DNA from 2 places in the Stenotrophomonas sp. 364 genome. Region 1 is predicted to be linked to the other one. Evidence: riboswitches for the same ligand, from Rfam matches in the RefSeq annotation. Region 1 holds a riboswitch; the other holds the start of a gene.
The links. Region 1 has a riboswitch for glycine ahead of gcvP (aminomethyl-transferring glycine dehydrogenase). Riboswitches for the same ligand answer to the same signal wherever they lie in the genome.

Region 1 (10,141 bases):
ACCTGGCCCGCTATGGCGGGCACCGCGAGTACGTGGGTCTGTTCGCCAGCCGTGCGCCGGGCATGCCGCACGGGGTGTGCTTCCCGGCCGGGCATTCCAGCGCCGGCTTCGCCTGGGTCAGCCTGTACTTCTTCGCGCTGCTGGTGCGCCCGGCGTGGCGCTGGCGCGGGTTGGCGGTAGGGCTGGTGGCCGGCGGCGTGTTCGGCCTGTCCCAGCAACTGCGGGGCGCGCACTTCCTGTCGCATGACCTGTGGACCGTGGCCACCTGCTGGACCCTCTCGCTGGGCCTGTACCTGCTGGCACAGCGCATCGTCGCGCGCACGCAGACCGTGCCTGCCCCCCTTGCACAGGGAGAAGCCGCATGAGCGCCACCCTGCCACGCAGTGCGCGCCTGCCCGCGCTGACCACCCTGGTGTCATGGCGGCCGCAGCTCTCGACCGAAGCGCTGATCGTACTGACCAGCGTGTTCTTCGCGCTGGCCTGCAATGGCCTGTTCTGGCACAGCGCCATGGCCACCCACCCGGGCAGCCTGCGCTTTGCCACCTCGCTGCTGCTGTTCCTGGTGGGCGCGCACTGCTTGTTGATGGGCCTGCTGGTATGGCGGTGGAACGCCAAGGTAGTGATCGGGGTGTTGCTGCTGTGTACCGCGATGGCCGCGCACTACATGGGCAGTTACCACATCTACCTGGATGCGGACATGCTGCGCAATGTGCTGGCCACCGACCACAAGGAAAGCGGCGAACTGATGACCCCGGCGCTGATTGCGCCGCTGGTGCTGCTGGCGCTGCTGCCGATGCTGGTGCTGTGGCGGGTGCAACTGGTCAAGCGCAGCTGGGGCAAGGCGCTGTTGTGGCGTGCCGGCTTCCTGCTGCTCTCGCTGCTGGTGGCACTGGGCGGGGCCATGCTCTCGTTCCAGGAAATGTCGGCGCTGATGCGAAACCAGCGCGAGGTGCGCTACCTGGCTACCCCCGGCAATGTCCTGCTGGGCCTGCCGAAAGCGCTGCGCGGCGACAATCCGATCCAGCGCGCCCCCAAGCTGCCGATCGGCACCGACGCCACCGCCACGCCGCGCGCCGCAGGCAGCCGGCCGCGGCTGCTGGTGATCGTGATGGGCGAAACCGCGCGCGCGCAGAACTGGGGTCTGAACGGGTACGCCAAACAAACCACACCGGAACTGGCGCAGGCCGGGGTGATCAACTTCCCGGACATGCATTCGTGCGGCACCAGCACCGAAGTGTCCCTTCCCTGCCTGTTCTCGCCCTACGGTCGGCACGACTACGACGAGAAGAAGATCCGCGCGCACCAGTCGTTGCTGCACGTGCTGGACCGCGCCGGCATCAGCACGCTGTGGCGTGACAACCAGTCCGGCTGCAAGGGGGTCTGCGAGGGCCTGCCGATGCAGGCGCTGGACGATGCCAGGCACCCGCAGCTGTGCGCCAACGGACGCTGCATGGACGAGATCCTGATCGACGACCTGGCCGCACAGGTACGCGCCAGACCCGGCGACCGGGTGGTGGTGCTGCACCAGCTGGGCAACCACGGGCCGAGCTATTTCGAGCGCTACCCGGCCCGCTTCCGCCACTTCACGCCCACCTGCGACACCGCCGACCTGGGCAAGTGCAGCCGCGAGCAGATCACCAACAGTTACGACAACGCACTGCTCTACACCGACCACCTGCTGTCGCGCACGATCGGCACGCTGAAAGGCATGGACGACTACGACACGGCGATGATCTACCTGTCCGACCACGGTGAATCACTGGGCGAAAAGGGCCTGTTCCTGCACGGCGTGCCGTATGCGATTGCACCACAGGAACAGACGCGGGTACCGATGACGATGTGGTTCTCCCCGTCCTTCGCCGCCAACCGCGGCCTCAACCTGGCCTGCGTGCGCCAGCGCGCGACGCAGTACACCGACCACGACAACCTGTTCCCCTCGGTGCTGGGGCTGATGCAGGTGAAGACGTCGGTGTATGAGCGCGACCGCGATCTGTTTGCGGCGTGCGAAGGGTAAGTTTCAACGGGCTGTTCGATTCAGCGCGCGGCGAGTCAGGCCAGAGCGTGGCGGGACACGCCGCAAGTACGTCCGTGTAGGCTCGTGAGCGCCATCCATGGCGCCCACGAGCCCCCAGGGATGGGTTTACGGCGTGTCCCGCCAACCCACCCACACCGACCCGCTTCCGGAGTGTCGCCGCCAACGGCTTTTACAGGGCGTGCGCAGTGGACGTTGCTGCCCTGCCCCTTGCGGTGTGACGGGCGCTTCACTAGCCTTCGCCGGTCTGTCACCACCCAAGGATGTCCCCGTGAACCACCGCCCGCTCCTGCTGGCCCTGGCTGTCAGTGCTGCCGCACTGACGCTGGCGGCCTGCCAGAAGGAAACGACCCCGGCCGATGCCCCCGCCGCGGCTGCTGCCACCCCGACCGAAACCGCGGACCAGTTCATCGCCCGCGTCAACGCCGAGTACAAGGCCATGTACCCGGAAATGACCTCGGCACAGTGGCTCTCCTCGACCTACATCAACGAGGATTCCGAGCGCGTGGCGGCCAAGGCCAACGAACGCTGGCTCACCGTCCTCAACGGCTGGATCACCCAGGCCGGCACGTATGACGGCAAGCCCATGAGCGAGGATACCAAGCGCCAGATCCACCTCCTCAAACTCATGACCTCCATGCCCGCCCCGCGCGACCCGGCCAAGCTCTCCGAGCTCACCCGCATCGCCAGCCGCATGGAAGGCGCCTACGGCGCGGGCAGGTACTGCACCGATGATGCCAACCCCGCCACCTGCCGCCAGCTTGGCGACCTCGAACAGGTCCTCGCCCGCAGCCGCGACTATGACAAACAGCTTGACGCCTGGCAGGGCTGGCACGCCACCACCAAACCCATGCGCGCCGACTACCAGCGCTTCGTCGGCCTCGTCAACGAAGGTGCCAAGGAAATGGGCTTCGCCGACGCCGGCCAGATGTGGCGCAGCGGCTACGACATGCCCCCCGAGCAGATCGGCCCGGAAACCGACCGCCTGTGGGAACAGGTCAAGCCCATGTACGAACAGCTGCACTGCTACGCCCGTACCAAGCTTGACACCACCTACGGCAAGGACAAGGCCGAAACCGAGGGTGGCCTGATCGCCGCCCACCTGCTCGGCAACATGTGGCAGCAGGACTGGTCCAACCTCTGGGACCAGCTGGAGCCGTATCCCGGCGCCGGCAGCCTGGACATCACCGCCGCACTGGAAAAGCAGTACCAGACCAACCTCAGCGGCGCGCTGGCCAAGGCCGGTGGCAATAGCGCCACCGTCGAAGCGCAGTTCAAGGCGCAGCGCGAGGCCGAACTGCGTACCGCCAAGCAGATGACCGAACGTGCGCAGGACTTCTACGTCTCCCTCGGCATGCCCGCGCTGCCCAAGTCGTACTGGGACAAGACCCAGTTCATCAAGCCGCTGGACCGCGACGTGGTCTGCCATGCCAGCGCCTGGGACATGAACATGGATGGCGACGTGCGCACCAAGATGTGCATCAAGCCTACCGAAGAGAACTTCACCACCATCTACCACGAGCTGGGCCACATCTATTACGACCTGGCCTACAACCCGCTGCCGCCGCTGTTCCAGGGCGGTGCCAACGATGGCTTCCACGAAGCGATCGGCGACACCATCGTGCTGGCGATGACCCCGCAGTACCTCAACTCCATCGGCCTGGTCGACAAGCCGCAGGAAAGCCGCGAGGCCACCATCAACGCGCAGATGCGCATGGCCCTCAGCGGCGTGTCGTTCCTGCCGTTCGGCCTGATGATCGACCGCTGGCGCTGGGGCGTGTTCGACGGCTCCATCACCCCGGACCACTACAACCAGGCATGGTGGGACCTGAAGGCCAAGTACCAGGGCGTGGCCCCGGTGGGCGCGCGCGGTGAGGAGTTCTTCGATCCGGGTGCCAAGTACCACGTGCCGGGCAACACCCCGTACACCCGCTACTTCCTGGCGCGCATCCTGCAGTTCCAGTTCTACAAGGGCCTGTGCGATGCCTCCGGCTACAAGGGCCCGCTGCACCAGTGCAGCTTCTACGGCAACAAGGAAGCCGGGCAGAAGTTCTGGGCGATGCTGAGCAAGGGTGCCAGCCAGCCGTGGCAGGCCACGCTGCGTGAGATCACCGGTGGCGACAAGCTCGATGCGGGTCCGATGATCGAGTACTTCACCCCGGTCAACGACTGGTTGAAGCAGCAGAACCAGGGCCAGATGTGCGGCTGGAAGGCACCGGCGGCCACCGCCGCGGCCGCCCCGGCCGCGACCGCACCGGCGGCACGCTGACCGGGCGCTGGGGCCGGCCGTTGGTCGGCTCCATCGCTGCATGAAAAAAAACCGGCCGAAAGGCCGGTTTTTTCTTGAATGCAGCCACGCATGGCGTGGCTCTACCCGCCCGGCCTCAGGATTTCGTCGGGGTCTTCAGGCTGGCCGCAAGTTCGGTCTTGAACTGCTCGAAGTCCTTGCCATCGGCCTTGGCCTCGGCATGCGCGGCGTCCTTCAGTGCATCCGAATACACCAGGCGCACCGGCGTGCCCTGGCGTTCGTGCAGTTCGGCGGCCTGCATGATCAGCGCCAGCACGCGGGCGGCACTGGGGGTCTGGCCGGCGATACGGCCGTCCATGCCCAGCACCCATTCGCCGTCGCGGCGCACCACGCCGGCCAGCAGCGTGCGCTGCTGGTCGCGCAGTTCGGCATGCGGTTCGACCGGCGAGGCGGCGGCCTGCTCACGGTTGGCGGCCAGGGTTTCGCGGCGCCGGCGAATGTCGCGGCGCAGTTTGGAGGTGGTCGACATCAGGAACGTCCGGACTGCATCAAAGTGGGAAGGATACCGCACGCGCCTCTCCACGCCCGTCCATACCGGTGCAGCAAGCCCTGCAGACGTGGCCGGGCGTGGCGGCTCATTCGATCGGGGTCAGCACCGCACGGCGTTGTTCGCAGTGGCGTTCCCAGTACCAGAAACTGGCCCCCACGGCGAAGAAGCCGGCATAGCCCAGCGCAAGATGCAGCGGCTTGGCACTGAGCAGCGGCGAGACCACACCGGCCACCACGGTGTTGATCATCAGCTGGATGAACATCTGCATCGACGAGGCCAGCCCGCGCTGGTGCGGGTACATGTCCAGCACCGCCAGCGCCAGGATCGGGAAGATCAGCGCCATGCCCACGCCACCGAGGAAGATCGGCAGCACCGCCCACGGCAGCATGATCTGCGGCACCGCGAGCACATAGCCGAGGTTGAGGGCCGCCGAGACCGCGCACAGGCCGAAGCCGATGCCGATCTGGCGCTGCGCGGTCAGGCGCCCGGCCATGCGCCCGGACAGGAACGAGCCCATCGTCATTCCGCCGATGGTGGGGATGAACAGCCACGCAAAGCCGCCCTCGCCCAGCTTGAGGTGCTGCATGACGAACACCGGCGCCGAGGCGATGTACAGGAATATGCCGGAGAAGTTGAACGCACCGGCCGCCGCCAGCCGCAACAGGCGCGGGTTGGAGCCCATGCGCAGGTAGCTGCGCAGCAGTGCGCGCATCGACAACGGCGTGCGTGCCTCCACCGGGTGGGTTTCGGGCAGCCACTTGCCCGTGGCCAGCAGCAGGATTACCCCGAACAGCACCAGGAACCAGAAAATCAGCGGCCAGTCGCCCCCGCCAAGCAGGATCCAGCCGCCGATGATCGGCGCGATCGCCGGGGCCACGCCGAAGATCATCGACACCTGGCTCATCAGCCGCTGTGCGTCGGCCCCGTGGTACAGGTCACGGATCACCGCACGGCCGACGATCACCCCGACCCCGGCGGTGACGCCCTGCAGCGCGCGGAACACCAGCAGCGTGGTCATGTCGCGCGACAGCGCGCAGCCGATCGAGGCGCCGATGAACAGCACCAGCCCGCCGATGATTACCCGCTTGCGCCCGAACGCATCGGACAGCGGGCCGTGCGCCAGGCTCATCAGGCCGTAGAACAGCAGGTACACGCTGATGGTCTGCTGCACCGCCACCTGGTCCACCTGCATGCGCTCGCCCAGCAGCAGGAAGGCCGGGAAAATGGTGTCGATCGAGAACGGACCGAACATCGCCAGGCCTGCAAGCAGCAGGGCCAGGCGGCGGGTCGAGGGCGAGGCGGGCGTCATGCGGTCTTCCGTCTGGGCCATGCGCAAATGCACGGCGGGCGCCAGCCCGGAACGGGCGGCGCCAGATGAATACGAGGATCCGGCCATGATAGGCCTTTGCCGGCCCCCGCACCATGCCACCGGTCCCATTCCGGGGCGTCTGGCGGCCCCCATTCATCCCGCGTAGGGCCGCAGCCGGCAAAGCCGCTGGGCTATAATCGCCGGGCTACATGGTGGGAGAAGCGGCGCTTTGTTTTGAAGCACCCGCTGCCGAAGGCGCAACGCCCGTAATCGCTCAGGCCCGATACCACTCGCATCAAAACTCTGGAGAGACCGGCCACTGCCGGCGCCGAAGGGGCACGAAGCACGCAGATGCGCGCTTTTAAACTCTCAGGCAAAAGGACAGAGGGGCACCCAGGAAGACCGCAGGGTCCGGTGGTTCGCGCGCGCGTGCGATGCACCCCGGCCAGGCAGACTTCCAAACGTGCGTGCCCACTCTTCGAGATGCCAGCCATGTCCCAGAATACTTCCGTCCCGCGTGCCCCTTCCCTGCGCGAGCTTGAACACAGCCACGCGTTCGTCGAACGCCACATCGGCCCCAACGACGCCGAAATCGCGCAGATGCTCGACGTGGTTGGCCACGCCTCGCTGGACGCACTGACCGATGCGATCGTGCCCGCCGGGATCAAGTCGCCGGCGGCGCTGGCATTGCCCGAGTCGCTGACCGAAGTGCAGGCACTGGCGAAGATCCGCGCCATCGCCGACAAGAACCAGGTGTTCCGCACCTTCATCGGCCAGGGCTACTACGGCACGCTCACCCCGAACGTGATCCTGCGCAACGTGCTGGAAAACCCGGCGTGGTACACCGCCTACACCCCGTACCAGGCCGAGATTTCGCAGGGCCGCATGGAAGCGCTGATCAACTTCCAGACCCTGTGCGCCGACCTGACCGGCATGGAAATTGCCAACGCCTCGCTGCTGGACGAAGCCACCGCGGCAGCGGAAGCGATGACCCTGGCCAAGCGTTCGGCCAAGAGCAAGTCCGACACCTTCTTCGTGCACGACGCGGTGCACCCGCAGACGCTGGAACTGCTGCGCACGCGCGCCGAGCCGATGGGCATCGTGCTGCGCGTGGGCACCCCGGCCGAGGCCATGGAAGCAGAAGCCTACGGCGTGCTGCTGCAGTACCCGGACACCTTCGGCCATGTGGGTGACTACAAGGCGCTGGCCGATGCCGTGCACGCGCGCGGTGGCCTGGTTGCCGTGGCCACCGACCTGCTGGCACTGACCCTGATCGCCGCCCCCGGCGAATGGGGCGCGGACATCGTGGTGGGCAACTCGCAGCGGTTCGGCGTCCCGTTCGGTTTCGGTGGCCCGCATGCCGCGTTCATGGCCTGCCGCGACGCCTACAAGCGCTCGATGCCGGGCCGCCTGATCGGCGTGTCGGTCGACGCCCAGGGCAACGCGGCCTACCGCCTCACCCTGCAGACCCGCGAGCAGCACATCCGCCGCGAGAAGGCCACCTCCAACATCTGCACCGCGCAGGTGCTGCTGGCAGTGATGGCCTCGATGTACGCGGTGTACCACGGTCCGGAGGGCCTGACCCGGATCGCCCGCCGCACCCACCGCCTGGCCGCGATCCTGGCCAGTGCGCTGCGCGCTGCCGGCGTCAACGTGGGCGAGCACTTCTTCGACACCCTGCACGTCAAGGACATCGATGCCAAGGCGATCCACGCCAAGGCCGCCGCCGCGCGCATCAACCTGCGCGCGATCGACAGCGAAGCGGTTGGCATCAGCCTGGATGAAACCACCACCCGCGAGGACATCGTGGCCCTGGGCCAGCTGTTCGGTGCCACGGTGGACGTGGATGCCCTGGACGCCCGCACCGCCGACGCGCTGCCGGCCGGCCTGGTGCGCACCAGCGCATTCCTGACCCACCCGGTGTTCAACACCCACCACAGCGAACACGAACTGCTGCGCTACCTGCGTTCGCTGGCGGACAAGGACCTGGCCATGGATCGCACCATGATCCCGCTGGGCAGCTGCACCATGAAGCTCAACGCCACCGCCGAGATGATTCCGGTGACCTGGCCGGAGTTCGCCGACATCCACCCGCTGGCCCCGGCCGACCAGGCCACCGGCTACAAGGAACTGATCGAGAGCCTGGAGGCGATGCTGGTGGAATGCACCGGCTACGACGCGGTGAGCCTGCAGCCCAACTCGGGCGCGCAGGGCGAGTACGCCGGCCTGCTGGCGATCCGCGCCTACCACCGCTCGCGCGGTGACGACCACCGTGACGTGTGCCTGATCCCGGATTCGGCGCACGGCACCAACCCGGCGTCCGCGCAGATGTGCGGCATGAAGGTGGTGGTGACCAAGACCGACGCCAACGGCAACGTCGATGTGGAAGACATCCGCGTCAACGCCGAGAAGTACAGCGACCGCCTGGCCGCGATCATGATGACCTACCCGTCCACGCACGGCGTGTTCGAGGAAGAGGTGGTGGAGATCTGCGAGATCATCCACAAGCACGGCGGCCAGGTGTACACCGACGGCGCCAACATGAACGCGCTGGTCGGCGTGGCCAAGCCCGGCAAGTGGGGCTCGGACGTGTCGCACCTGAACCTGCACAAGACCTTCTGCATTCCGCACGGCGGCGGCGGCCCGGGCGTGGGCCCGTGTGCGGTCAAGTCGCACCTGGCGCCGTTCCTGCCGGGCAAGCTGGGCGACAACGGCCCGGTGGGCATGGTCAGCGCGGCCAGCTTCGGCAGCGCCTCGATCCTGCCGATCAGCTGGATGTACATCACCCTGATGGGCACCGCCGGTCTGCGCAAGGCCACCCAGGTGGCGCTGCTCAACGCCAACTACATCGCCACCCGCCTGGCCCCGCACTTCAAGACCCTGTACACCGGCCGCAACGGGCTGGTGGCACACGAGTGCATCCTGGACGTACGCCCGCTGGAGAAGACCTCCGGCATTGCCGCCGAGGACGTGGCCAAGCGTCTGATCGACTTCGGCTTCCACGCCCCGACCCTGAGCTTCCCGGTGGCCGGCACGCTGATGGTGGAACCGACCGAAAGCGAATCGCTGCACGAGCTGGACCGCTTCATCAACGCGATGATTCAGATCCGCGAGGAGATCGCCGCGATCGAAGACGGCCGCCTGGACCGCGAGGACAACCCGCTCAAGCACGCCCCGCATACCGCCACCGCGGTGTCGGCCAGCGAGTGGGCGCATGCCTACCCGCGTGAGCTGGCGGCCTTCCCGCTGGCCAGCCTGCGCCAGCAGAAGTACTGGCCGCCGGTAGCGCGCGTGGACAACGTGTACGGCGACAAGAACGTGATGTGTGCGTGCATCCCCGTGGATGCGTACAAGGAAGACGAGGGCGTGGAGGTCTAAGCCTCCCTGCCCTGTCGCAACAGGAAACGGCCCGCGCAAGCGGGCCGTTTCTGTTTGCCGGATGCCCCGTCGCACACGATGCCGATCGGTGAGGTGATGAGCCGGCCAGCGGCCGGCAGTACCGTCAATCCGCCCTGCGGCTGGCGCGTACGCGGCGGGCGACTTCGCTGCTGATGGCGATCACCGCGGTCAGCGCGGCCATCGACAGGAACTGCAGGCGGGTGTGCGACTCGGACAGCAGCAGGCCGAAGATCAGCGCCAGCACGCCCAGGCCGATCACGGTGAGGTAGGGGTAGCCGGCCATGCGGAACGGCAGGCGGGTGCCGTCACGGTTGGCGCGGTGGCGCAGGATCAGCTGCGACAGCAGCGAGATGGTCCACACCAGCAGGCAGGTCGAGCCGACGATGTTGAGCAGCACCGGCAGCACCTTGTCCGGGAACAGCAGCTCCATCACCGTGGCCGCGAAACCGAACAGCACGCTGGCCAGCACCGCGATGATCGGCACCTGGCGCGGGTCGGTCCAGCCCAGCACGCCCGGAGCCTCCTGGCGCTGGGCCAGCGAGTACATCATGCGCGAGGCGCCGTAGAGGTTGGCATTGAGCGCCGACAGCAGCGCGATCACCG
Region 2 (10,141 bases), 770 kb from region 1:
CCCGCAGCGGTTGGGCACGCTGCTGGCCGAGGGCGTGGTGGACGAAGACGTGCTGGACGCACGCATGGAGGACTGGCGCAGCGCCGCCCGCGCCCTGGCCAAGCGCGGCGTGGTCGAGCGGATCGCGCTGGACCATCAGGTGCCGGTTGCGCAGGCCAGCGCCGGCCCACCGCCCAACCCCGAGCAGGCGGCCGCGATCGCCGCGATCACCCGCGCGACAGGCTTCGGTGCCTACCTGCTGGACGGGGTCACCGGCAGCGGCAAGACCGAGGTGTACCTGCAGGCCATCGTGGACTGCCTGGCACGCGGCCGGCAGGCGCTGGTGCTGGTGCCGGAAATCGGCCTGACCCCGCAGACGCTGGCGCGCTTCCGCACCCGCCTGGGTATTCCGGTGCACGTGCTGCATTCGGGCTTGAACGATAACGAGCGCGCACGCGTGTGGGCTGCCGCATCGCGCGGCGAAGCGCAGGTGATCGTGGGCACGCGCTCGGCGATCTTCACCCCGCTGCCCAACGCCGGGCTGATCGTGGTGGATGAAGAACACGACGGCAGCTACAAACAGCAGGATGGCATCCGCTACCACGCGCGCGATTTCGCCCTGGTGCGGGCCAAGGCGCTGGACGTGCCGGTGGTGCTGGGCAGTGCCACGCCGTCGCTGGAATCGCTGCACAACGCGCAGGCCGGCCGTTACACCCACCTGCGCCTGAAAGTGCGCGCCGGCGATGCCCGGCCGCCGCGGGTGCGAGTGCTGGACGTGCGCAAGCGACCGCTGCGCGATGGGCTGTCGCCCGAGGTGCTGCAGGGCATTGCCGAGCACCTGCAGGCCGGCCACCAGGTGCTGGTGTTCAAGAACCGGCGCGGGTATGCGCCGGTGCTGCTGTGCCACGACTGCGGCTGGACCGCGCCGTGCCAGCGCTGCGATGCGCCGATGACCGTGCACGCCGGCGGCCGCCGCCTGCAGTGCCACCACTGCGGCGCGCGCCAGTCCGCGCCATTGGCCTGCCCCGATTGCGGCAGCCTGGCGCTGCAGCCGCAGGGCATTGGTACCGAGCGATTGGAAGAACACCTGGTCGATGCGTTCGCCGATTACCCGGTGATCCGCATCGACCGCGGCACCACCAGCCGCCGCGATGCGCTGGAAACCCAGCTGGCAACGCTGGGCGACCGTGCCGGGATCCTGGTGGGCACGCAGATCCTGGCCAAGGGCCACGACCTGCCGAAGCTGACGCTGGTGGTGGTGGTGGGCATCGATGAAGGCCTGTTCTCTGCCGATTTCCGCGCCAGCGAGAAGCTGGCCCAGCAGTTGATCCAGGTGGCCGGGCGCGCCGGGCGCGCCACCGATCCGGGCGAGGTGTGGCTGCAGACCCACCACCCCGGGCACCCGTTGCTGGAGACGCTGGTCAATGGCGGTTACCACGCCTTTGCCGACGCCGAGTTGCAGCAGCGCGAAGCGGCCGGCTTTCCACCGTTCGCGCACCTGGCGCTGCTGCGCGCCGAGTCGCAGCAGGTGGAACACGCCAACGCGATGCTCAGCGCGGTGCGCGGGCTGATTCCCGACGATGCCGCAGTGGAACGTTACGGCCCGATGCCCGCACCGATGCCGCGCCGCGCCGGGTACCAGCGTACCCAGCTGTTGCTGTCCGCGCCGGCGCGCCGGCCGCTGCACGGCGTGCTGGACCTGATCACCCCGCAGATCCACGCGCTGCCGCAGGCACGCAAGGTGCGCTGGTCGCTGGATGTGGATCCGACGGATCTGTACTAGGTAGGTGCCGACCGTGGGTCGGCACACCACGTCCGCCATCGTTGCATCGCATGCGCGGGCCGTGTGCGGACCAACGGTCCGCACCTACCATGTGCCACCCATCCGGTATGTTTCATCCATCCGGTATGTTTCATCCATCCGGTAGGTGTCACCCATCCGGCAGGTGCCGACCGTTGGTCGGCACGGCGCGTCAGGTCAATGCGGTCATGACGCCGCGCTGGTACGCGGGGCGCTGCTTGAGGCGCTCGTACCAGGCCGCCAGGTGCGGCAACTGCGGGCGCTGGATCGGCATTTCGAACCAGGCATAGATGAAGGCGCCCAGCGGGATATCGCCCATGGCGAAGTCGTCGCCGGACAGCCACGGCTGCCGCGACAGCGCATCGTCGGCCATGGCCAGCAGTTCGCCCGAACGTACCAGCGCGGTGGCGATACGCGCTTCATCGCGATCGGCCGGCGCGGTGCGCAGGGTGCCCCAGAACAGGTCGCGGAACACGCCCGAGAACGCGGAGGTGGTCCAGTCCATCCATTTCTCCGACTGCGCGCGTGCCACCACGTCTTCGGGGTACAGCGTGCCCAGCGCGTAACGCGCGGCCAGGTAACGCACGATGGTGTTGGATTCCCACAGCGGCAGGCCATGGTCTTCGATCAACGGCACCAGACCGTTGGGGTTCATCGCCCGGTATTCCGGCGACTGGGTGCCGCCGAAGGCACCGCCGACCTGGATCGACTCGTAGGGCACGGCGATTTCCTCGGCACACCAGAGGACTTTGCGCACGTTGCTCGAATTGTGGCGGCCCCAGATCTTCAGCATGGTTGGTTTCCCGGTTCGGACAGAAGCGGCGCCACAGCACCGCGCGGTGGCGCTACGATACGCCGGTCGGCGGCGTGGCCGTCACCTCATGGACGAAATGCAATGTTTGCGCAGATCCTTGAAATCAGTCTGTTGTGCCTGGGTATCGTGCTGCTGGTCGTAGGCTACCGCCGTCATCATCGCAACCTGATGCTGGCCGCCGCGCTGGTGCTGATGTCGTTCGGCACGCTGCAGGATTTTGGCCGCGGTGTCATCGACGGCTACCAGCAGTCCGACGCGCGCACGCTGTCGGTATTGCACGCCACGCACTGACCGGGACCCCGCCGTGCATCACTTGGCCGCCTTGGCCGCGCCCTTCTTTGGCAGCGCGCGGACATAGGTGGATTTGCCGTCTTTCTTCATCTCGAACAAACCGGTGGCGGCCAGCAGTTCGCTGAGCTTGCCGTAGCCGTAGTTGCGCGAATCGAACGAGGCCTGGTTGCCGATCTGGCTGCCCACCGGGCCCAGGTGCGACCAGCCATCGTCGGCTTCGGCCGAGGCCACCGCACTGCGCAGCATCTGCACCAACCGGGTGTCGCTGCGCAGCTCGGGGCCACTCTTGCGCGGCCGGGTTTCCTCGTTGCCGTGCTCGACCTCCGGATCTGCCGCCAGGTCCTGCCCCAGCGCTTCCAGGTAGGTGAACTTGGAGCAGGCATTGACGAACGGCTCGGGGGTTTTCTTCTCTCCGAATCCGTACACCTTGACCCCGTCGGTAAGCAGGCGCATCACCAGCGGGGTGAAGTCGGCATCGCTGGAGACGATCGCAAACCCGTCCAGGTTGCGTGCGTATAGCAGGTCCATGCCATCGATCACCATCGCCATGTCCGAGGCGTTCTTGCCCCGGCTGTAGGCGAACTGCTGGATCGGGCGGATCGCATAGGCATGCAGCACCGATTCCCAGCCTTTCAGCGCCGGGCTCTTCCAGTTGCCGTAGGCGCGGCGCACGTTGGCCACGCCATAGCGCGCCACCTCGGCCAGCACCACGTCGATCTTCGACGACGGTGCGTTGTCGGCATCGATCAGCAGGGCGATGCGCTTTTCCGGTTCGGTCATGTCAGCCTCCAGAGCGATGCGACCACCGCCGCCTGCCAGCGCGACGGCCCCTGAACCCAGTATCTGTCATCGGCGTGAACATCGTGCTTCACGTGCGACGATATGCCGCGTCGACCATGAACCCATGGGCCGGAGGGCCGGCCCCCGCCAAGGAGTCCTTGCATGACCCGCGATACCCTGCCCCACCTGGTGATCATCGGTGGAGGCTTCGCCGGCCTCTGGGCCACCCGGGCATTGGCCAGCGCGCGTGTGCGCATCACCCTGGTAGACCGCCGCAACCACCATCTGTTCCAGCCACTGCTGTACCAGGTGGCCACCGCCGGCCTGTCGGCGCCGGATATCGCCGCGCCGCTGCGCCACATCCTGGGCGACCAGCGCAACGTGGAAGTGCGCCTGGGCGAAGTGACCTCGATCGACAAGCAGGCCCGGCAGATCACCCTGGCCGACGGCAGCGCGCTGGGCTATGACACCCTGATGCTGTGCACGGGTGCCACCCACGCCTACTTCGGCCATGACGAATGGGCCGCCGATGCGCCAGGGCTGAAGACCCTGGACGATGCCATCGCACTGCGCCGGAAGCTGCTGCTGGCCTTCGAGCGCGCCGAGGCCGAGCCCGATCCGGCCCGCAAGGCCGCCTGGCTCAGCTTCGCGGTCGTCGGCGGCGGCCCCACCGGGGTGGAACTGGCCGGCACCCTGGCCGAGATTGCCCGGCACACACTGCGCAACGAATTCCGCCACATCGACCCGGCCAGCGCCAAGGTGCGCCTGGTGGAAGCCGGCCCGCGCGTGCTGTCGACCTTCCCCGAGGTGCTGTCGTTGAAAGCGCGCCGCCAGCTCGAAAAACTGGGCGTGGAAGTGCTCACCGGTACGCCGGTCAGCGACATCAACGGCGACGGCTTCCAGCTGGGCAACCAGTTCGTGCCGGCGCGCACCGTGGTGTGGGCCGCCGGCGTGGCCGCCTCGCCGCTGGCACGGACACTGGCAGTGCCGCTGGACCGCGCCGGCCGTGTGCCGGTACAGCCCGACCTGACCATCGAAGGCCACCCGGAGATCTTCGTCGCCGGCGACCTGGCCGCGCTCAGCCAGGCCGACGGCCGGCCGGTGCCCGGCGTGGCACCGGCAGCCAAGCAGATGGGCAAGCACGTGGCGGCGATCATCCGCGCGCGGCTGGAGGACAAACCGGCGCCGGGCCCGTTCAAGTACCAGGACTTCGGCAACCTGGCCACGATCGGGCGCATGGCGGCCATCGTGCACCTGGGCAGGCTGCAGTTGTCCGGCGTGCTGGCCTGGTGGTTCTGGCTGGCCGCACACGTGTTCTTCCTGATCGGCTTCCGCAACCGCATCGTGGTGCTGCTCAACTGGGCGGTGGCGTACTGGAGCTACCAGCGCAGTGCGCGGATCATCTTCGGGGATGACCGTGAGGACCGCAGGCCGAAGCTGCCCAGCGACACCCCGCCGCCGCCCACGCCATGAGCAACCGCGAAACCTGTCCGGGCTGCGCGGCCGTGTTCGACAGCCGCAGGGCATTGGTGCGCAGCGGTGTGCCGATGTTCTTCAACGCGATCACCCCGCGCCACGTGCAGATGCAGGTGCGTTGTCCGAACTGCGGGCACCACTTCGCTGCCAGCGCGCTGCGCCTGTTCGGCGTGCTGTCACCGGCGGGGCTGCGCTGGGTGCTGGTGGGCATTCTGGTGGTGTGCGTATTCCTGATGTTCGTGCTGCCGCCGCGTTAGGGGTGAACCCATCGCGGTGACTTCGCCCCGGTGCATCAGCTTTCCATCGCGATCCCGTCGACCTCGCCGGCTTCATCGAAGTGCACCGACACCACGTAGTTGGTGACGTCCCCCGGCAGGGTGAAATCGAAATACTCGCTCTCGTTTTCGCCCCAGGCCGACTTGAATTCCAGCAGGCCGATGATGGCGGCCGACGTCGGCGCAACGTCGCCCAGGTGCTGCTGCCAATAGCTGGGCGGCAGTTCGTCGCGGTGGTGGTCGGCGAACAGATCCACGCCGTCTTCGCCGGCTTCGGTGCCCACGGCCTGCTGGATGGCGGCCAGTGCCTGCGCCTGTCGTTGTGCGGTTGTATCGGTCATGTGGCGTCCTTGTCGGCAGGGGTGCAATGCGGGCTTGCATTGTGGAAACGCGCGGGGCTCATGGCATGATCGCGATGACGTGGCGGGCGGTCAATCGCGCGCGTTCGTCTCCCGCAGACTATTCGAGTCTTTCCCGCTCTTCTTCGATATCGGCCTTCAGCGTGGCAGGCTCCACGGTGGCGCCCTGGCCGTGTTCGTCGGGCAGGACACAGACCCGCCGACCGTCACCGGCAAGGCCGGGCAGCCAGCGCTCCAGGAAGGCGTGCAGCGCGATCCTTTCCGGCCACGTGTTCGACCAGCTGCCTACCGCCGCACGTTCGGCGAACGCGCGGAACGGCCAGAACGGTGCCACCTGTTCACCCGCATCGGTGGCCGACATCACCCAGCCATCGGCGTTGCGCAATCCCCACACTTCTTCCCAGTCGGCCACGCGATTGACGAAATAGGCGTAGCGCTTCTCCGGCCGTGCACGCAGCACGGCATCGACCTCGCTCGGCCCGAACCGATACCCCGCCTCGCTATCGCCGTGCGTGGTCGTCACTTTGCTGTTGCCTTGGGTTTGCTGTACCACAGCGCATTGACGATGATCCAACGCGCGCCGAACCGGCCCATGTGGAAGTAGTCCACGAACCACGGCGTTTCCAACCGCACCGAGGCGGCGTTGCCGGTGACGTCGAGCAGCGTGCAGCTGCGCTTCCACTGGTCTTTCGGGGTTTTCAATGCGCCCTGCCGGGTGAGTTCCACCAGCTCTTCCTTCGACATCCGGCGCAGGCCGAGGCGCTCATCCGGGGTGTCGCCGAGGATCGCGCGCTTGGCCAGGTCCGGGTGCAGCGAACGCGCCACGCGGGCCGGGTCGCCTTCGAGCTGGCCGTCCACGTAGTCCAGGCAGGTGGCTTCGATCGCGGCACGCGTGGCGGGATCGATGGCGGGGGTGGCCGATGGAGTAGCGCCGACAAGGGCGAGCAGCAGGGCAAGCGGGGTCATCGCAGGGGTTCATCCGGTAGAGAGAGGAGGATCAGCGCGCCTGGAACAGCCCCATCTCGTCCAGGCCCTGCTGCATGTACATGAAGGCGGCCGCCTCGTCGCTCATTGGCTCGCCCTGCGGCCAACTGTCCAACCAGGCCGTGATCGCCGCATTGTGCGGGTTGACCGCATCGGCCAGCGCCTTCTTCTTCGCCGGGCTCTCCCCCTCCTGCAGCATCTCGCGGAGGACGTCATCGCCGATGCCCCAGTATTCGGCCAGCGGCACCAGGCCACGAAGGTTGGCAGGTACCTTGCCCGGGTCGAGCGAGATGCGCGCGGCCGCTATGGCATCGGGGGCGTAGGCGGCACGGAAGGAATCGGCCGGGGCGATGTCGCCATACCGCAGTGCGTTCACGGGCGTGGCCGCCGATGCAGGCGCGGCGATCACCAGGCCGAACAGCAGTGCGGGGAACGACAGGAGCCACGCCATGCGCGGTCGTGACAGCGGCTTTCGTTGGAGATCGAACATCCTGGTTCCCTCCCTGTGGTCGGCTGATTGTGGCCTACGCCGTGACGGCGAGCCAGCGCCACGCGCAGCCGCGCAGAGCCCGGCGCTACGGGGTGGCCTGCAGCCACGCCAGCTTGCGCGCCCGCGGTTGCCGCTTGAGCTGCCATTCGGCCTTGGAGGCGGTTGCCCGGTCCGGGTAGGCGCGCATGGCCAGCAGCTTCACCGGCGGGTGGGCGCGGGTGTACTTGGCGCCCTTGCCGGCCAGATGGGCCTGGAAGCGGGCGTCCACATCGTTGCTGATGCCGGCGTAGTAACTGCCGTTGCGGCATTCCAGCAGGTACACGTACCAGGGGGCGGGTTCAGCGGGCATACCGGGATTATCCACCGGAGAGTGCCCGGCGGCTGCTAGAATCCGCCCCGGATGCAGGACAGAGGTGCCACGCTGGCACCCGCCGAAGGCGCAGGCTCCCATAATCGCTCAGGCCGGTGGCTCGGAACGCCACCAACCATGCATCCAGCACGCCGATCTGGAGAGAGGTCTTCAATGACCCGCCGAAGGGGCACGTGGCCTTGGCCACCGAACTCTCAGGCAAAAGGACAGCGGGAGCGGCAACGGAATCCCACCCTCACGACAGTGCCCCGCGCTGGCGTGCGATGTGCGTGCTTCCGTCCCCGCCTGACGTGCCCGGAGCCTCCCCCATGCTGCTCTCCCTGATCTACCTCATCGCCATTTCCGCCGAAGCCATGACCGGCGCGCTGTCCGCCGGACGGCGGCGCATGGACCTGTTCGGCGTGGTCATCATTGCCTGCGTCACCGCGCTGGGCGGTGGCTCGCTGCGCGACATCGTGCTGGGCCACTATCCGCTGGGCTGGGTGAAGCACCCCGAGTACCTGGGCTTCACCATCTGCGCGGCGTTGATCGCCACCTGGGTGGCGCGCTGGATGCACCACTTCCGCCGCACCTTCCTGGTGCTGGATGGGCTGGGGCTGATCTGTTTCACCCTGATCGGCTGCGCGGTGGCGCGCGATGCCGGCCACGCCGCGCCGATCGTGCTGATCTCGGGCATGCTGACCGGCGCCTTCGGCGGCGTGCTGCGCGACGTGCTGTGCAACGAGGTGCCGCTGATCTTCCAGAAGGAACTGTATGCGGTGATCACCCTGTTCACCGGCGCGGCCTACCTGGGCCTGCTGGAGCTGGGCGTGTCGATCAACGCGGCCACGCTGTGGTGTTTGGGCGGCGGCTTCCTGCTGCGCCTGCTGGCCATCCACTTCAAATGGGAAATGCCCAAGTTCGTCTACCGCGACGAGGTGCATTGAACGGACCGTTCAATGCACCGGTAGCACCCGACCGTCTCCGCTCCATGACCAAGGTCATGTGAGTGCAGGCACCCACACGCGGTACCATGACGCCCCCGCCCCTCCCGGGTCGGTATCCAGCCACGCTGCGGCATTCGACCAGCGGCCCCGCCAGACAACCCCACTTCGCCTCGCCTGCCCCCACGGGCCGGTAAACCATGGACGCGTTCGCCGTGTGGCGTACGCGCAGGATGCCCCATGTCTGCCCCGCTCCCCTCGCGTTCCCGTCGTCTGTTCAAACCGCTGTTGGTCGGGGCCGTGCTGGCCGCCGCCGTGATCGCCTGGCGGGTGTTGTCGCCCGCGCCGGCCGCCGAAGCCGCGCCCGCGAGCACTGCAACACCGGTGCGCGTGGCCACGGTGGTGCGCGAAGACCTGGTGGTGCGCCTGAAGGCGCTGGGCACGGTGACGCCGTTGCATACGGTGAGCCTGCGCAGCCGCGTGGACGGCGAACTGCTGCGGCTGTCGTTCCGCGAGGGCGAGCACGTCAAGGCCGGCGACCTGATCGCCGAGATCGACCCGCGTCCCTACCAGGTGGCATTGACGCGTGCGCTGGGCACCCAGCAGCAGAACCTGGCCGAACTGGACAACGCGCAGACCCAGCTCAAGCGTTACAGCGAACTACAGGCCAAGCACTTCGTCTCTGCCCAGGACCTGAGCGACCAGCAGAGCAAGGTGCGCCAGCTGCAGGGCCGTCGGCAGACCGACCAGGCCGCGGTGGACGAAGCCCGCCTGCAGCTGCAGTACACCCGCATCACCGCGCCGGTGGCCGGGCGCATGGGCCTGCGCAACGTGGACGTGGGCAACCTGGTGCGCAGCGGCGATACCGAACCGCTGGCCACCATCACCCAGACCACGCCGATCAGCGTGCTGTTCACCGTGCCCGAGCCGGACCTGCCAGCGGTGGTGGCCGCCGTGCGCGCCACGCCCGACCTCACGGTGGAAGCCTGGGATCGCGAAGAGCGTCAGGCGCTCGGCAGCGGCGTGCTGTCCAGCCTGGACAACCGCATCGACACCGCCACCGGCACGCTGAAGCTGCGCGCGCAGTTCGCCAATGCCGACGAGGCGCTGTTCCCCAACCAGTTCGTCAACATCCGCCTGCAGGTCAGCAGTGCCGATGCGGTGGTGATTCCCAACGCCGCCGTGCAGTTCGGCAGCAAGGGCAGCTATGTGTACGTGATCGCGCCGAACAACACCTCGCACCTGCGCAACGTGGTACTGGGCCCGGCCGATGGCGAGCGCGTCTCGGTGCGCGAAGGCCTCAAGGCCGGCGAGCGGGTGGTGGTAGAAGGCATCGACGGCCTGCGCGAAGGTGCGCCGGTGGAGGTGGTGCCCACGCCGACAACACAGGTGGACGCGCCGCGGACCGGCGCATGAACCTCTCGCGGCCCTTCATCGAGCGCCCGGTCGCCACCACGCTGCTGATGGTGGCGCTGCTGCTGTCCGGCATCCTGGCCTACCGGCTGCTGCCGGTGGCGGCACTGCCGCAGGTGGATTACCCGATCATCCAGGTCACCACGCTGTATACCGGTGCCAGCCCGGGGGTGACCACCCGTGCGG

Region 2: linked by a shared signal. The riboswitch ahead of GQ674_RS17130 (trimeric intracellular cation channel family protein) and the one ahead of gcvP (aminomethyl-transferring glycine dehydrogenase) in region 1 are both predicted to bind glycine.

Annotation. Positions count from the first base shown of each region.
Region 1 is NZ_CP047135.1:3,035,239-3,045,379, forward strand. It holds gene GQ674_RS13875 (phosphatase PAP2 family protein) at 1-365, shown strand, start outside; gene GQ674_RS13880 (phosphoethanolamine--lipid A transferase) at 362-2,014, shown strand; gene GQ674_RS13885 (M2 family metallopeptidase) at 2,304-4,301, shown strand; gene GQ674_RS13890 (hypothetical protein) at 4,417-4,809, opposite strand; gene GQ674_RS13895 (multidrug effflux MFS transporter) at 4,916-6,139, opposite strand; glycine riboswitch at 6,433-6,534, shown strand; gene gcvP (aminomethyl-transferring glycine dehydrogenase) at 6,623-9,517, shown strand; gene GQ674_RS13905 (amino acid permease) at 9,642-10,141, opposite strand, start outside.
Region 2 is NZ_CP047135.1:3,801,093-3,811,233, forward strand. It holds gene GQ674_RS17075 (primosomal protein N') at 1-1,762, shown strand, start outside; gene GQ674_RS17080 (glutathione S-transferase) at 1,953-2,573, opposite strand; gene GQ674_RS17085 (hypothetical protein) at 2,676-2,885, shown strand; gene GQ674_RS17090 (NYN domain-containing protein) at 2,904-3,665, opposite strand; gene GQ674_RS17095 (NAD(P)/FAD-dependent oxidoreductase) at 3,828-5,138, shown strand; gene GQ674_RS17100 (hypothetical protein) at 5,135-5,398, shown strand; gene GQ674_RS17105 (DUF2004 domain-containing protein) at 5,434-5,757, opposite strand; gene GQ674_RS17110 (DUF2750 domain-containing protein) at 5,876-6,298, opposite strand; gene GQ674_RS17115 (nuclear transport factor 2 family protein) at 6,295-6,741, opposite strand; gene GQ674_RS17120 (hypothetical protein) at 6,773-7,210, opposite strand; gene GQ674_RS17125 (GIY-YIG nuclease family protein) at 7,335-7,598, opposite strand; glycine riboswitch at 7,643-7,737, shown strand; glycine riboswitch at 7,746-7,837, shown strand; gene GQ674_RS17130 (trimeric intracellular cation channel family protein) at 7,928-8,545, shown strand; gene GQ674_RS17135 (MdtA/MuxA family multidrug efflux RND transporter periplasmic adaptor subunit) at 8,783-9,958, shown strand; gene GQ674_RS17140 (MdtB/MuxB family multidrug efflux RND transporter permease subunit) at 9,955-10,141, shown strand, end outside.